One region of the Priestia sp. FW507-14D1A genome, then DNA from elsewhere that is predicted to be linked to it. Evidence: predicted binding sites of a transcription regulator. Region 1 holds the regulator's gene; each other region holds the start of a gene.
What was found. Region 1 encodes LexA, which represses DNA repair genes until DNA is damaged. Its sites were predicted from a motif close to CGAACATATGTTCG; they were not measured.

Region 1 (5,853 bases):
ATTTCAATACCTAAACGTTTTTTCACTGATTTAGGGATAACACTTTCTTTGTACTCAGCAGATTGCTCTTCGAAACGATCCCATGCAGGCATACTTACTACAGATACGTCAATGCCTTCTGCAGCTAATGCTTTTTGTGCTTCTACTGCTAGGCTTACTTCAGAGCCTGTTGCAAGTATTAATGCATCCGCTTGGTCTTTACCAGCTTTAGATACAACGTACGCACCTTTAGACACGCCTTCGTATGCATTTTCTTTTGTACCTTCAAGCGTTGGCAAGTTTTGACGAGTCAATACAAGCGCCGTTGGGCGGTCAGTTGACTCTAATGCTAAGCGCCATGCAGCAGCTGTTTCATTTGCATCTGCAGGACGAACCACTGAAAGACCTGGCATTGCACGAAGTGATGGCAATTGTTCAATTGGCTCATGTGTTGGGCCGTCTTCTCCAACTGCGATACTATCATGTGTGAATACATATGTTACAGGAAGCTTCATTAAAGCTGCTAAGCGAATTGCTGGGCGAAGATAATCAGAGAATACAAAGAATGTTCCTCCAAATACTTTTACACCGCCGTGTAGAGCCATACCGTTTAATGCAGCTCCCATTGCAAATTCACGTACACCGAACCAGATATTACGTCCGCTGTAATCAGCTGCAGTGAAGTCTTCTGAACCTTTAATCATTGTTTTATTTGAGCCAGCTAAGTCAGCTGAACCGCCGAAGAATTGAGGTACAGCTTGTGCTACTGCGTTTAATACTTCTCCAGAAGAAGCACGGCTAGCTAAGCTTGAACCCGTTTCGTATGCTGGAAGCGTTTCTTCCCAGCCTTCCGGTAACTTTCCTTCTACTGCTAGTTCAAATTGACGACCTAGTTCAGGATATTTTTCTTTATACTGTGCAAATACATCGTTCCATTCGTTTTCTTTCTTTTGGCCATCTTCAGCAATTGTAGCTTTGAAGTGAGCATACACTTCTTCTGGCACATAGAAATCTTCTTCAAATGTCCATGCATAAGCTTCTTTTGTTAATTTTGTTTCATCGGAACCTAATGGAGAACCGTGCACGCCAGAAGTACCCGCGTGGTTTGGAGAACCAAATCCGATTGTTGTTTTTACTTCAATTAGCGTTGGGCGTGTTAAATCGCCTTTTGCTTCTTCAATTGCGTTTGCAATCGCTGTCAAGTCATTGCCGTCTTCAACGCGGATTACTTGCCATCCGTAAGCTTTGAAACGATCTTCTACGTTCTCAGAGAACGAGCGATCTAAATCTCCGTCTAAAGAAATATCATTTGAATCGTATAAAACAACTAAACGTCCTAATTTTAAGTGTGCCGCTAATGAAGCTGCTTCAGCAGATACACCTTCCATTAAGTCTCCGTCACCACAGATACCATACGTAAAGTGGTCTACAATTTCTAAACCTTCTTTGTTGTATGTTTCAGCTAAATGACGTTCTGCCATTGCTTTACCAACAGCCATTGCAATACCTTGTCCTAGTGGACCAGTTGTTGCATCAACACCTGCTGTATGACCGAACTCTGGATGACCTGGTGTTTTACTTCCCCATTGACGGAAGTTTTTAAGGTCTTCAATTGATAAGTCATATCCAGCTAAATGAAGCAAGCTGTATAATAGTGCCGATCCGTGTCCTGCTGATAATACAAAGCGGTCACGGTTGAACCAGTTTGGATTCTTTGGATTGATGTTCATAAATTTTGTCCACAATGTATATGCCATTGGAGCAGCTCCCATTGGCATACCTGGGTGACCTGAATTTGCTTTTTCAATCGCATCGATTGATAAAGTACGAATTGTTGCAATCGAAAGATCTTCAATACGTTGTGTCATACTCTTCATTCCTTTCAAAACTATGTACATATGTTATCATACTAATGATTTGCTTATTTGTACAATACTTGAACCAAAAAAATTTCCACTTTTACAGTTTTTGTGCCCCTTATTAAAAATATACAAAAAACTAGAGGGAACACTCCCTCTAGTTTTACTAGAACGTCTTAGTGAAGACGCTTCTTTTTACTCTCTTTTAACTTCTTAGGCGTAACATCTTTACCTTCTTCGTCTACAACTTTAATCGTATGAAGGTGATTTGTCATAGATTGTCGGAAAACTTTTAAATATTCCTGACGTAGCTCTTGCTGTTCTTTCGCTTCAGATTCTGTCAGACCTTCAGCCTTTGCCTTTTTTGAAAGAGCATTAATACGAGCAAGTTTATCTTTTGATAGCATATAAAACCTATCTCCTTATAATCAATAATTAAAATTACCGAACCGCTTCGGCAACATGTAGTCATCTTACTAAATCTCTTTCGTTTTATCAAGAGATTGAGCACTCTCTTGGTACTCTTGATAGCGGCGATGTACCGTCGCTTTTGAAATATTATAGCCAAAACCTTTTAGCGTAACTGAAATTTCAGCAAAGGTTAAGCCGTTATGACGAAGGCGGACAATTTCTTCAATAGGCGCTTCTTTTTTTTCCCTTCCCGAGTTAACTCCTTGATTTTTTAAATTTTTCTGCGGACGATAACCGTTTTCTACGGCTCTTTTCATTCCTCTTCTAATTTTAGCATTATGTAATTTCCGCTGATGCTCTTCCACTAAGCTAATAATATCTAACACCATTGAATCAGATTCTGAAAGCTGAAGCTGACCTTGATGACTAATCGTATAGATGGTAGCATTTTCTTTATGAAAAGCATGAAGCAGCGCAATTCGGGCATTTCCTCTGCCTAATCGTGTTTCGTCTTGAATAAGCAGCACAGAGATCTTCTCTTCTTTCATTGTATGAAGAACATCCAAAATACCCTCTCTGTCTACGTCATATCCGCTTGCTTTTTCCATCACGACTTTTTTTACGTCTAGATGGTGAAGACCAGCAAGTTTTTTTAATTCTTCTTGCTGGCGCTGTAAAGATGTTTCTTGGGTTTTTTTATCCGTACTGACACGGCAATAAATAATGGCGTCCACTTTTATCACGACCTTTTCGGCTTCTAACAATATTCAGGAACGGCCGTTACACACTACTGTTCAATTGCCACTTGATTATGTAACTTTTGTTTTAAAACAGGAATATATAATTTATCTCCAGGAGATAAAGACTGGGCAGTGTCTGAGTTTAAATCATTGACGTCTTCAACCCATTTGACAAATTCATTGGTGGTCAAATGATGGTGATTATGATACTTGTTGGACAAGTCCCAAAGCGTATCTCCTTTTGTAATAGTAACCGTTGAATATTTGTCTAAATCTACTTTATCCGCTCCTAAAACCAGCGTCAATACATATGTAAGTGCAGCGATTGCTGCAAAAAAAATAGCGTAATGTTTCATAGAATGTAAGAATTGTTGCATATTATGATCCCCCTATCAGAATATATGTTCTTATTTTATTGAGAACATTTGTTTCTGTCAATGGAATTCTTCGAACTTATGTTTGTATATTGACACATCACGTGGTATAATTCACCTAAAGAATAGCTAAAATCGAGGTGAAAAATATGAAGCTATCAAAACGTCAACAAGACATACTAGATTTTATTAAGCACGAAGTAAAATTAAAAGGTTATCCGCCTTCTGTTCGCGAGATTGGGGAAGCGGTAGGATTAGCCTCTAGCTCCACTGTACACGGGCATTTAGCTCGTTTAGAAAGCAAAGGGTTAATTCGCAGAGATCCAACAAAACCAAGAGCAATCGAAGTTCTTCAACTAGATGAAGTAAACATCCCTAAAAGCAATGTCATTAATGTTCCTGTTATCGGTAAAGTAACAGCGGGTCTTCCTATAACAGCCGTTGAAAATGTGGAAGAATATTTCCCTCTTCCAGATAAATTCGTTTCTCCAGATGATCATGTATTTATGCTTGAAATTATGGGAGAAAGTATGATTGAAGCAGGTATTCTAGATGGCGATATGGTAATCGTACGTCAGCAGCAAACAGCTAATAATGGAGATATTGTGGTCGCTATGACCGAGGACAACGAAGCAACGGTAAAACGTTTCTTTAAAGAAGAAAATTTCGTTCGTTTACAGCCTGAAAATTCAACGATGGCGCCTATTATTCTTCGCCACGTAACGATTTTAGGAAAAGTAACTGGTGTATATCGCACGATTCACTAATCAGACACTGTATGTAAAACCAACTAATCATGATGTTAGTTGGTTTTTTTACGTTTGTTTTCTAAAAAAATTGGCATATTATAAATGATACGTTGAATCACCGCAGGCAGGTAGAACGGTTTTTGTAAAGCTTGTTTCACCTTTTACTTTCTATCTGCAGTTCCTCGACTCTTACAAGGAAATACAACCGACCATAAGAAGGATGTAGTTTATGACCAATACACCAAGGAAAACAGAACCATTTCAAACCATTGTACCTACCAAAGCAATGAACATGTTTCTTTTTCCTTTTTCCTTTGACCGAAGAAATAAAGAGCAGCTTGTTCATGCACTAAAAGAAAATTTGTTCGAATTTTTTTCCATTCAAAAAAAACATTTAGAAAAAGAATACTACGGAGAACAGTATTACGTATCTCATGATAGCCTGGATCAATATTTTCTTCCTTACATTGAATGCATTCTATTCCCTGACTCGTGCGAAAAAGAAGGGTTGCTTCGATTTTCCAAAAAAATAGACCATACTATTACGTTACACACTTCCTCCACCACCGTGTCTAGCAACGTGCTGTCTGTGGATGTTTTTTTATGTCCTTTTGAAATTGGCGTCATGACCATTCGCACTGAGATGAGCCATAATCATTACACCTATGATGATATTTTAGAATTCATGAATCATTTTCGTGTACTAGAACCGAAGCTTGCTGAAGAGCATGGATCCACCATTACCTATGAACATCATCGCTATAGCAAAGTGCAAGATTATATTTTTTCACAGCTTGCGCCATTTTTGAACGAACACATCAAGAAAGAAGCCACGCGTGAACAGCACGTTGGGAGCCTTCCTTATTTTATCGATGAACGGATGTTTGTGTTAAGTTATGTAACGGTAAATCAAGAGCAAGAAATTAATTCCACAACTTTATTTCGTACTGGGCAGCTAAATAGCTATACGCCTGACGGGAAAGCGTTTATTTCTGCACACAATCATGAGTATATTAAAACGTATAATACTAAACACGTGTATGAAAGGTGGGCTCCTGAAACCTATTACGTCATAACAGACCATGTGTTTTCGTGTATTTCTAAATCGACAGACTCTAAAACGGATCAGCTTTTGATGAATCATCTATTTGGCCAGCATTACTATAATTTATTTTTACATTTTTTCTATAAAATCGTGTTGCTAAAATTATCTTATGAATATTCGCAGCTCACGTTTCATAAAAATTCAGAGGGTATTGAACGACTAATCCGCTCTATTACCGTGTTTTCAGGTAAATATTTATTTTTAGAAATTAGCTCTCGCACAGAAGGTCAAGAGTTTTCTGAGCTCTTTAAAAAAATCTTCCACATCAATTCTCTTTATCAAGAAGTCAAAGAAACCCTTGGTACTTTGTACCAAAATCAAGAGAAAATCGCAGCCAAACGTCACAATTACTTATTATTAATTTTAACGATTTATACGGTTCTTTCCGGTATTTACGGAATGAATTTAGTTATTAGCAAACTAAAGGGAAACATCAATTGGGATAGCATGAAGCAGTTTTCTATCTTTGAATATATCGCTTTAATAGTAGCTCTGTCAGGAATTCTGATCAGCATTAGTCTCGGAGTGAGTTCCCTATGGAATTTATTAAAAGATCGGTTTAAAACATAAAAGCTGTTCGCATACGTATGGATGCAAACAGCTTTTTCTATTACAAAATCGTTTTCCTACTCGGCT
Region 2 (5,853 bases), on a different contig from region 1:
TTCCATCAAGCGCTTGCGGCAGGCCGCTGAATAATTTCTTTAACCCCACTACTACATAACCTGCTAAGAAACCAGCGATTAAACCACCTAAGAAACCGCCTCCGCCAGAAGCTGCTAAAAGACCTGCAACCATACCGGGAGCTAAACCAGGACGATCAGCAATACTCATTGCAATGAACCCTGCTAGTACTGGTACTAGTAAGAAGAATGCATTATCTCCGCCAATTGTTTTTAATGCTGCTGCAAATGCATTATACGTCGGATCTTTCGGTTCTGCTGAGTGAATGCCAAACATAAATGAAATGGCAATTAAAATCCCGCCCCCTACAACAAACGGAAGCATTGCGGATACACCGCTCATTAGATGCTTGTAAAACCCTGTACGCTCTGATCCTTTACTTTCTCCGCCTTCTTTGCTGCCACCGCCGCCGCTGTATACAGGAGCGTCTCCTTTTAACGCGCGGTTAATTAATTCTTCAGGCTTGCGAATTCCTTCAGCTACTGGAACTTGAATGACTTTTTTACCTGCAAAACGTTCCATTTCTACTTGCTTGTCCGCTGCAACGATAATAGCGGTAGCGTTTTCAATTTCTTCCTTCGTCAACGCGTTTTTAACCCCGCTGGAACCGTTTGTTTCAACTTTTAGCGTGACATTCATGTCTTTCGCTTTTGCTTTTAAGCTGTCCGCTGCCATATATGTGTGGGCAATTCCCGTTGGACAAGCCGTTACAGCAAGCACTAATTGATCTGAAGCTGTATCTACTTCCTCTTCCGGCGCTTCATTTTCAGTTTCTTTATCATCAATTGCTTTAATGACTTCATCAATTGATGATGCTGTTAGCAACGTTTTTCGGAATGATTCGTCCATTAATAACGTAGACAAACGAGATAGTGTTTCTAAGTGAGCGTTATTTGCGCCTTCACTCGCTGCAATCATGAAGAATAAGTGTGCAGGCTGTCCGTCTAATGATTCATAATCGATACCTTCTGTTGAGCGTCCAAATGCAATGGCCGGTGTTTTTACCGAGCTTGTTTTCGCATGCGGAATGGCAATGCCTTCTCCAATTCCCGTTGTACTTTGAGATTCACGATTTAAAATTGCTTCTTTATAGCCAGCTCGGTCGCTTAAGCGACCAGCTTCGTCTAATTTTCCAACTAATTCATCAATAACATCAGCTTTTGACGTGCTTTTTAAATCAAGAATGATTGTATCTTTTTTTAATAATTCAGTAATTCTCATTCTCGTTTCCCCCTACTCTACCTTTGTGATTGACACTTGTTCACGAAGCGTCTTTACATCTTCTGCTGTACATAATTCAAGTGAGAATGCTGTGGCACTTCCTGAAGCTACTCCTGTTTGAAAAGCTTCTAATAAATCCCCTTGTTTTACATAAGAAGCAATAAATCCAGCTACAAGTGAATCGCCAGCTCCAACAGAATTTTTTACCGTTCCTTTAGGGACTGTGGCACTGTAGACACCGCTTTCGTTAATAAGCAGTGCTCCATCACCTGCCATAGACACAACAACGTTTTGCGCTCCTTGTTCCACGAGCTTCTTACCGTATACTAGCGCATCTTCTGCACTGTTTACTTCTACATCAAACAATTCTGCAAGTTCATGATGGTTCGGTTTGATAAAAAACGGCTTGTGAGACACGACGTCTAGCAAAGTTTTTCCACTTGCATCTACTACAACTTTTACTCCGTTCGCTGCTGCTAGTTCAGTTAACGTTTCATACACAGAACTTGGAAGCGTTTTCGGTATACTCCCCGCTAATACGAAGATATCGCCTTCAGTCATTTGTTTTACTTGAGTCAATAAAGACTGAAGCGCTTCGTCTGTAATAGCAGGTCCTTGACCGTTAATTTCTGTTTCTTTTTCTGTTTTTAACTTTACGTTAATACGGGTATCTCCCTCAACTCTTGTAAAAGCTGTTTCGATATTCTCCGCTTTTAAGTAGTCTTCGATATAGGTTCCTGTAAAGCCGGCTACAAAACCGAGGGCTTTATTATCAACACCTAATCGCTTTAAAACGCGAGAGACGTTAATGCCTTTTCCTCCTGGAAACTTGGCTTCATTCGTTGTACGGTTAAGCCCGCCTTCTTCGAATGCTGAAACATGTACTACGTAATCAACGGATGGGTTCAACGTACATGTATAAATCATGATTTCACAACCTTTATGTCTGTTTTGTTTGCATACTGTATAAGTACATCGCTAGGTACGTCATTTGTTATAATTTTTGCTTCATGTAAATCGGCTATTTTCGCAAAGCTTGTTTCAAAAAACTTAGTGGAATCTGATAAAATATACGATTCTCTAGACAGCTTCATTGCCGTTTGCTTGATCAATGCTTCTTCTGGGTCAGGAGTTGTATATCCATATTGATGATGAATCCCATTCGCTCCCATAAAGCACTTATCAAAACGATATTGCTCAAGACTTAAAAGAGCTCCATTGCCAATTAAAGCGCCCGTTTTATGTTTAACAGATCCCCCAATTAAATAGAGGGTAATACCTTGTTCTAGCATCGGGTTTAAATGCATTAAACCATTTGTCACGACTACTACATCTTTTTGCTTTAAAAAAGGAATCATTTCATATGTTGTAGTTCCTGCATCTAAAAAAATACAGTCACCTTCATTTATAATGGAAGCCGCATACTCTGCAATATTTCGTTTATCTTGAACATTTTTAGCAGATTTTTCGATAACGCTCAGTTCGATTCGTTTACTGCGAATAAGCGAAGCGCCACCGTGAACACGTTTGAGCATTTGCTCTTCTTCTAGTTGACTTAAGTCTCTTCTAATGGTGGATTCCGAAGCGCCTGTAACTTCGATAAACTCTTGTACTTTTACAAGTTCTTTCTCTTTTAAAAGTTTTAAGATTAGTTGATGTCTCTCCGGCGTTAACATGTTCTAGCTCCTTTTTCAAAAAAGCGTTTTCATTTATTTCATGTACTTACTTTATCACGGTTTACATTCAAAATCAATCATAAAAAATCAAAAACATTCATTTTTTTAATTACAAAATAAAGTTTTTTGAACGAATAGTTAAATTTGCATTTGGTTTAATAATAGTTAACACAAAAGGAAATATGCTGGTAATTCAAGAATTTGTCTACTTTTCTCATTATATGTAAAGGTTTTTTTCTACTCAATTAGCTATGACTGTTTTTGACTATTTCTTGACCGATTGAATTTTTCTGACTGAATCAGCCATAGCTTGTCCTGATTTCGTAAAAGCCTACACACCAAAAAAGTTGTCCACCTTTTTGGACAACTCAAAGTGACCCATCATTTAAATAAAAATAGAAGCATATATAATATGGAAGCAAGGGCAGAAGAAATAGCTAAACTTGAGATAAAACGAACGAGTCTTTTCTTAATGAACTGCGTTAATTCGATCTCTCTTACTTGAGTTTTTTCATTTTGCATACAATGATCCCTTCTTTAATTAAAATTTCCTAGTAGCTAGAAGTTACTACTCGCAGAATATGCTTTTATGTATTGTATGCATGCGTTAAAAAAAAGATACAAAACGAACAAAAAAGCTACTCTTAGCTAGAGTAGCTTTCATCTTTCCATACATCTGCTTCAATTACTGCATCCGCTCGAATCGAATATGTATAACAAGGGCCTGTAACCATCAGCATATTCGACTGCAGCGAGACTTTATCAATCGTCACTCGTTCATACCTTTGAATATGTCCTGCTTCATAGACGTGAAGCGTTACTGGATGATGCTCCGAGTAACTGTTCATAATGACATTTTCAATATGCTCAATCTTTTCTTTTTTCAACCCTAAGGACTGCTTATGCCCATCGGGACTGTACATTTTCTTCATTTTCTCTAAATGCTCGGGCATTACTAACTTCGCATACTGTTTTAATTCATCTTGATACACGTTCATTCTCCCCCTTGACTCTTGCTTCTATTTTACCGAACGAACATTCTCATTGCAAAACTTTTTAATCAAAATAAAAGCAAACAATTCATTTTTTCATACTCCATAAAAACTGTCAAAAGATTTTATGTTAATAGCAGAAACTGATTTTTAAAAAAATAATAATATCCCATCTTTAATTCGGTCTCTAGAGTTGGTATAATACATTGTCATGACTGTGTTTTCGGAGTTTTTGATGATTGGAGGTAACGTTCATGATTAATAAAATAAAAGAAATTATCCTCATTATTCTAGGGAGCCTCATTTTCGCACTGGCCATTAATTACTTTGCTATTCCAAATGAATTAGCAGAAGGCGGCGTAACCGGTGTAACAATGATTACCTATTATGTATTAGGCTGGTCTCCGGGTATCACAAACTTTATATTAAACGGTTTGCTGGTACTAATCGGATACAAATTGCTTCATAAACGTGTGATTGTTTACACAATTATATGTATTATTTTCACGTCTCTATTCCTACATATAACTGAAGGACTGGGAAATCCTCTTGACGATACGCTACTGGGGGCTATTTTTGCTGGTATTTTAGCTGGGGTAGGACTCGGACTTGTGTTTAGAGGCGGCGGAACTTCCGGAGGCTCTGCAGTTATTGCCCGCTTAGCTAATCAATATCTAGACTGGAATATTAGCAAAACGATGCTGGCAATTGATTTATTAGTGGTAGCAAGCGCTTATTTTGTCATCGGTGGAGAAAAGACGATGTATACGATTATTTCTCTTTACATCGGAACGAAAGTGCTTGATTATATCATTGAAGGACTCAACCCTCGCAAAGCAATCACTATTATTTCACACCGTTCAGCTGAAGTAGCCGAACAAGTCAATAAAAAGATGCAGCGCGGCGTCACTGTCTTTTCCGCTCATGGAAGCTATACAAAAGAAGCAAAAGACGTATTGTACGTAGTTGTGAACAAACAAGAACTGCTAGAATTAAAGCGTATTATTCATAAAGTCGACGAACAAGCTTTTGTGGTCGTACACGATGTGCGCGACGTCTTTGGAGTAGGTTTTACTATTCCAAAAGCCGGCTGAAAACCCGCTGTAAAAAAGCGGTTTTTTTCTATTATATATGTTTGCGCTGAAAATACAGTAAACCTGCCGTTATAAAAAGAATAAACTCTCTTGTAACGACAATAAAAAGCTCTGTAGTGAAAATCTAAAAAGCTAAAAGGCGATGCCTTTTAGCTTTTTTCTTTACACGTCCATTTAATTAACAGACCGCAGTGCGTTAATCCTCCTCCAAACCCATAGAGAATAAGGAGGTCATTATCCTGTACTTTTCCTGTCATTATTCCTTCGTTTAAAGCAAGCGGAATAGAAGCGGAAGACGTATTTCCGCAGTATTGCACACTCGTTAACGTTTTATCCATTGAAACACCTGTTTTAGCACAAATAGCTTCAATCATTCGAAGGTTTGCACTGTGCGGAATAAACCAGTTTACATCAGAAAGAGAAATGGAAGTATTCTTTAATAATGCTTCTACTCCTTTTGGAATCGTTCGTACAGCAAAGCGGTATACTTCACGCCCGTTTTGAACTAAATTCCCGCTCGAGTTAATTTCTTTTCCTGAAAGAGTATTAGATAAGTTAGAACGATATAAATTTCCCCCTCCGCTTCCGTCCGTTCCGTAGTGACATCCTAAGAAACTTGGATTATGCTCATCGTACTCTACAAGCATAGCCCCCGCTCCGTCACCAAACAGCACGCATGTGGCCCGGTCCGTATAATCTGTAATTTTCGACATGACTTCAGCACCAATAACTAAAATCTTTTTATGCAATCCCGACGTCACTAAGCCGTTCGCCACATGAAGTCCATATGTAAAACCGGCGCATGCGGCACTTAGATCAAATGCAGCAGCTTGATCAATATGAAAGTAATC
Region 3 (5,853 bases), on a different contig from region 1:
TCATGGCTGGAACGACTGTAGCTGGAATTGTATCTGGAAATGCAGTTATTTTAAAGCCAGCTGATTCTGCACCGGTTATTGCTGCGAAATTTGTTCAGTTGATGGAGGAAGTCGGTCTTCCGTCTGGTGTTCTGAATTTTATCCCTGGAGATGGCATAGAAGTTGGAGAATATTTAGTCGAACATCCTCAAACTCGTTTTATTTCTTTTACGGGATCAAGAGAAGTAGGATGTCGCATTTATGAACGTGCTTCAAAAGTACAGTCTGGACAAATTTGGCTGAAACGCGTCATAGCTGAAATGGGAGGAAAAGATGGCGTTGTAGTAGATGAAACGGCAGACTTAGACGGGGCAGCGCAAGCGATCGTAGCATCTGCGTTTGGATTTCAAGGCCAAAAGTGTTCCGCTGGCTCTCGAGCGATTATTGTAGAATCTGTTTATGAAGAGGTTGCCCAAAAGGTAGCCGCATTAACAAAAGAATTAACCGTCGGACTGCCTGAAGACAACCCTTCTATGGGACCTGTTATTGATCAAAAAGCGTATGAAAAAGTATTAGCCTACATTGAAATTGGCAAAGAAGAAGGAAAGCTTATTGCCGGGGGAGCTAAAGCTCCCGGAAATGGCTACTATATAGAACCTACAGTATTCAAAGATGTGGATTCAAAAGCACGAATTATGCAAGAAGAGATTTTTGGACCGGTCCTTGCGTTGACAAAAGCAGCTAACTGGGAAGAAGCCATTGAGATTTACAATGAAACTGATTACGGTTTGACGGGAGCCTTTTTCTCTGAAAGCGAAGAGAGAATTCAAAGGGCGTTAGCTACCATGCACTGCGGTAACTTATATATTAACAAAAAATGTACAGGAGCATTAGTTGGCGTTCATCCTTTTGGCGGTTTTAATATGTCCGGAACAGACTCGAAAGCCGGAGGGTATGATTATCTTCTATTATTTACACAAGGGAAGATGACAGCGAGAAAACAGAAATAAGTTCAGTCTATAGGAAATCAAAAAATTCGACACGAAGCATCTTTAGCTTCGTGTCGAATTTTTTGATTAGTTTAGTCCGTATTCTTTGATTTTGTTGTAAAGGGTGCCGCGTGAAATGCCAAGCAAATCTGCTGCTGCACTTTTGTTTCCATAGGTTTTTTGAAGAGTCTCTTCTATTAGCCTAGCTTCTTGAAGAGAATCTTCTTCTTTTTGAACTTCTGTGAAAGAACTTGCATCCTTCAGATTGTCAGGAAGGTGCGTAAGGGTAATCAACGACTGATCACTTAGAAAAATCATTCGTTCAATCGTATTTCTCAGCTCGCGAATATTGCCTGGCCAATCGTATTGCATAAAGGCTTCGAGAACTTCAGAGCTAATGAAAGGAGCCTTCTTTTTATACTTCTTGCTGAATTCCTGTACAAATTGCTGTGTTAATGCTTCGATGTCTTCTTTATGGTCTCGAAGCGGCGGAATAATAATGTTGATGACGGTCAGTAAATAGTAAAGATTTTCATGGAATTCACCGGCTTTTAGCAACTCTTCCAAAGGCGTCGTGGTAGAGGCTACAATTCGGGTTTGAACTTGAATTTCTTCCGTGCCTCCAACGTGATAAAAGGATCGTTCTTCCAAGTAACGGAGAAACTTAACTTGAATTTCAAGAGGCATTTTATCAATTTCTTCAATAAATAACGTCCCGTTGTGAGCCTGCTCCAGTTTTCCCGCAATGGTAGTTGGATCTTCTGAAAAGACATCTTTTTGATGACCAAAGAGCTCAATTTCCAGGAGTCCCGATGGAATAGTGGCGCAATTTAAAGATAAAAAAGGTTCTTTATGTTTGGATCCACCGTAGTGGATAGCCTGAGCCAGCATTTCTTTCCCAGAACCAGGTTCTCCCGTTAATAAAATAGGCATATCTGTAGATGCCACTTTTTTGGCAATGTCAACGGCTTGCTTAATTTCAGGACTGATACCCGCGAAAGAAGAAAATGGATTATCTTTTGGGATGAGAAGAGACACATCAATTTCTTCATTTAATCTTACAATATTGGTAATGTCATGTTCAGTTGCGACTCCACCTATGACTCGATTGTTTCTTATAATAGGAGATGCATTGATGAGCACGTGAGTTTGTTCATTAGGACGATGATACGTTCCGCGTACAGGGCGCCCTTCATTTAGAATCGTATGTAGAATGATGGATTCATCTTTGAAATGCTCTCCGATTTTTCTACCCATAATATCATCTCTCTGAATCTTATACGTATGTTCCGCAGCAGTATTCCACAAGATTACATTTCCTTCATTATCGACGGCTGTCACTGCATCATTAATGGTTTCTGCCAATGTATCAAAATAGGAAGCTAATATCTCATTTTGGCTATGCAAATGTGTAATCCACTGTGAAGGTGTTACAAGTCCTATTGTGGTTTCTTGGTTTTCTGCTTGAATGAGGACTGGTCTGTTCCAGTTTGTGTTGGCTTGTAAATTGGCTAACGTAGAAGTAGAAGATGAAGGCCAATTTGTATCCGCTATTACTTTTTTTATGGACGATGCCTCGTCATGACCTGTTAACACGTATCGTTCATCTTTTTGTATTACATAAAAGGTACTTGCTGTGACTATAACGAAGTCATAGTTTGAAAGTTCAGATTTCACTTTAGCTAAAGAAGTTGATTCTTCAACTGTTATAAAGGAGTTATTTATAAGAACTTGATCAACGCTTGCCATACTAAACCCCTCTCAGTACATATTTTTTATACTGTATCATAATTTAGAAATTGGCGCAAAAGCCTATCTCTTTCAAACAATTATGCAGCTTACTTTCTTTTATTGCTTTCATCTAAAGAGTTGTATTCCCTTCGAAAAGGGTAGTATAAGAATTTAGTGGGTAATAAAGTAACAGGGTAAAAAATAAAAACAAACAAACACTATATAAGATTAATACTCATTAGTTTCATTTATGATTATAAAGTGATAAAATACGAATATCAGTTCGTGTTTTCGGTTTTTACATATCGTAATAAAAATAGATAAAACAAGAAAATGGAAACGGAGGCCTTCATTTGAAAGATCAGTTTGAATTAGTATCCCCATATCAACCGCAAGGTGATCAGCCAAAGGCAATTGAAAAGATCGTGAAAGGAATTAAAGAAGGTAAGCAGCATCAAGTTTTGCTAGGTGCTACAGGAACGGGAAAAACCTTCACCATGTCTAATGTTATTAAGGAAATAAATAAGCCGACACTAATTATGGCTCATAACAAAACGCTTGCTGGTCAATTGTACAGTGAGTTTAAAGAGTTTTTTCCTAATAATGCAGTTGAATACTTTGTCAGTTACTACGATTACTATCAGCCTGAAGCCTATGTACCTCAAACAGATACATTTATTGAAAAAGATGCAAGCATTAATGATGAAATTGATAAACTTCGTCACTCGGCAACTTCTTCTCTCTTTGAACGAAAAGATGTCATTATTATTGCCAGCGTGTCCTGTATTTATGGTTTAGGTTCTCCGGAAGAATACAAAGAAATGGTCGTATCTCTTCGAGTAGGAATGGAAAAAGAGCGTAATCAGCTGCTTCGTACGCTAGTGGATGTACAGTACGAAAGAAATGATATTGACTTTAAGCGCGGAACGTTTCGCGTTCGCGGTGATGTTGTGGAGATTTTTCCTGTATCTCGAGATGAACACTGTATTCGCGTTGAGTTTTTCGGCGATGAAATTGACCGCATTCGAGAAGTTGACGCTCTAACAGGAGAAATTATTGGAGATCGTGAACATGTAGCTATCTTCCCGGCATCTCACTTTGTCACGAGAGAAGAAAAAATGCGTGTTGCCATTCAAAATATTGAAAAAGAACTAGAAGAACAGCTAGAGAAGCTAAAAGAAGCAGGAAAGCTTTTAGAAGCGCAGCGCTTGGAGCAGCGCACGCGCTACGACCTAGAAATGATGAGAGAAATGGGCTTTTGTTCGGGAATCGAGAACTACTCTCGTCATTTAACGCTTCGTCCCGCTGGTTCTACACCTTATACACTGCTGGACTTCTTCCCGGAAGATTTCCTTCTTGTTGTGGATGAATCACACGTTACGATTCCTCAAGTTAGAGGAATGTACAATGGAGACCAAGCGCGTAAACAAGTGTTAGTAGACCATGGTTTCCGCTTGCCGTCCGCATTAGATAACCGCCCGCTTAAATTTGATGAATTTGAACAGCATATTAACCAAATTGTTCATGTTTCTGCAACACCAGGTCCTTACGAACTTGAGAAGGCACCTGATGTAATTGAACAAATTATCCGTCCAACGGGATTATTGGATCCAAATATCGAAGTTCGACCAATTGAAGGACAGATTGATGATTTAATTGGAGAAATTCACGACCGGATTAAGCGAAATGAACGAGTGCTCGTTACGACGTTAACAAAGAAAATGTCTGAGGATTTAACGAACTACTTAAAAGAAATTGGCATTAAAGTTCAATATCTTCACTCTGAGGTGAAGACGCTCGAGCGTATTGAAATTATCCGAGAGCTGCGGCTTGGAAAATATGATGTGCTCGTAGGAATTAACTTACTTCGTGAAGGTTTAGATATTCCGGAAGTTTCGTTAGTAACCATATTAGATGCGGATAAAGAAGGATTCTTGCGTTCAGAACGATCGCTTATTCAAACCATCGGACGTGCTGCGCGAAATGCTAATGGACATGTCATTATGTATGCAGATCGCATCACAAACTCCATGGATATTGCTATCAATGAGACCAAGCGTCGTAGAAGTATTCAAGAAGCTTACAATGAAGAGCATGGTATTACACCGACAACGATTCAAAAAGAAGTTCGAGGCTCAATTCGTGCAACAGTAGTAGCAGAAGATACAGAAACGTATGAAGAAGCACCGGCATTTGATAAGCTCAACAAAAAAGAAAAAGCAAAGCTCGTAGAAGAAATGGAACAAGAAATGAAAGAAGCAGCCAAAGCGCTTAACTTTGAACGCGCAGCTGAGCTTCGTGACTTGATTCTAGAATTAAAAGCGGAAGGGTGATAAAACATGGCGATGGAAAAAATCGTGGTAAAAGGTGCACGAGCCCACAATTTGAAAAATATCGATATTGAAATCCCGCGAGACAAATTAGTGGTATTAACAGGGTTATCAGGTTCTGGTAAATCTTCTTTGGCTTTCGATACAATCTATGCAGAAGGACAAAGACGTTATGTCGAGTCGCTTTCGGCATATGCAAGACAGTTTTTAGGTCAAATGGATAAGCCCGATGTAGATTCAATCGAAGGATTGTCGCCTGCTATTTCAATCGATCAAAAAACAACGAGCCGAAACCCTCGTTCAACCGTCGGAACTGTGACCGAAATCTATGACTATTTGCGCCTTTTGTTTGCTCGTGTAGGAAAGCCGATTTGTCCTAATCATGGAATTGAAATTACATCTCAAACGATTGAGCAAATGGTAGATAGAATTTTAGAGTACCCTGAACGCACAAAACTTCAAGTACTGGCACCTGTGGTATCTGGAAGAAAAGGTACCCACGTAAAAGTGTTAGAAGATATTAAAAAGGAAGGGTACGTTCGCATTCGAGTAGACGGAGAAATGCGTGAAATAACAGAAGAAATTGAACTGGAAAAAAACAAAAAGCATTCCATTGAAGTAGTGATTGATCGCGTTGTTGTAAAAGAAGGTGTAGCCGCTCGTTTGTCGGACTCTTTGGAATCAGCTCTTCGCCTTGGAGAAGGGAAAGTAATTATTGATGTGATAGGTGAAGAAGAACTGCTTTTTAGTGAGCATCATGCTTGTCCAAAATGTGGTTTCTCCATTGGAGAACTTGAGCCCCGCATGTTTTCATTTAATAGTCC

Region 2: a site for LexA is predicted at 3,945-3,958, ahead of AC3WJG_RS18260 (YolD-like family protein). Genes of this name have one in related genera too.
Region 3: a site for LexA is predicted at 2,972-2,985, ahead of uvrB (excinuclease ABC subunit UvrB). Genes of this name have one in related genera too.

The regions. Positions count from the first base shown of each region.
Region 1 is NZ_JBYSWQ010000001.1:764,052-769,904, forward strand. It holds gene tkt (transketolase) at 1-1,847, opposite strand, end outside; gene AC3WJG_RS04445 (DUF896 domain-containing protein) at 2,015-2,245, opposite strand; gene AC3WJG_RS04450 (YneB family resolvase-like protein) at 2,315-2,983, opposite strand; gene yneA (cell division suppressor protein YneA) at 3,037-3,366, opposite strand; gene lexA (transcriptional repressor LexA) at 3,513-4,130, shown strand; gene AC3WJG_RS04465 (hypothetical protein) at 4,342-5,787, shown strand.
Region 2 is NZ_JBYSWQ010000005.1:131,103-136,955, reverse strand. It holds gene AC3WJG_RS18280 (PTS fructose transporter subunit IIABC) at 1-1,240, opposite strand, end outside; gene pfkB (1-phosphofructokinase) at 1,253-2,167, opposite strand; gene AC3WJG_RS18270 (DeoR/GlpR family DNA-binding transcription regulator) at 2,164-2,916, opposite strand; gene AC3WJG_RS18265 (hypothetical protein) at 3,298-3,438, opposite strand; gene AC3WJG_RS18260 (YolD-like family protein) at 3,561-3,914, opposite strand; gene AC3WJG_RS18255 (YitT family protein) at 4,163-5,002, shown strand; gene AC3WJG_RS18250 (ketoacyl-ACP synthase III) at 5,152-5,853, opposite strand, start outside.
Region 3 is NZ_JBYSWQ010000004.1:217,926-223,778, forward strand. It holds gene pruA (L-glutamate gamma-semialdehyde dehydrogenase) at 1-989, shown strand, start outside; gene AC3WJG_RS16735 (sigma-54 interaction domain-containing protein) at 1,056-2,717, opposite strand; gene uvrB (excinuclease ABC subunit UvrB) at 3,053-5,032, shown strand; gene uvrA (excinuclease ABC subunit UvrA) at 5,039-5,853, shown strand, end outside.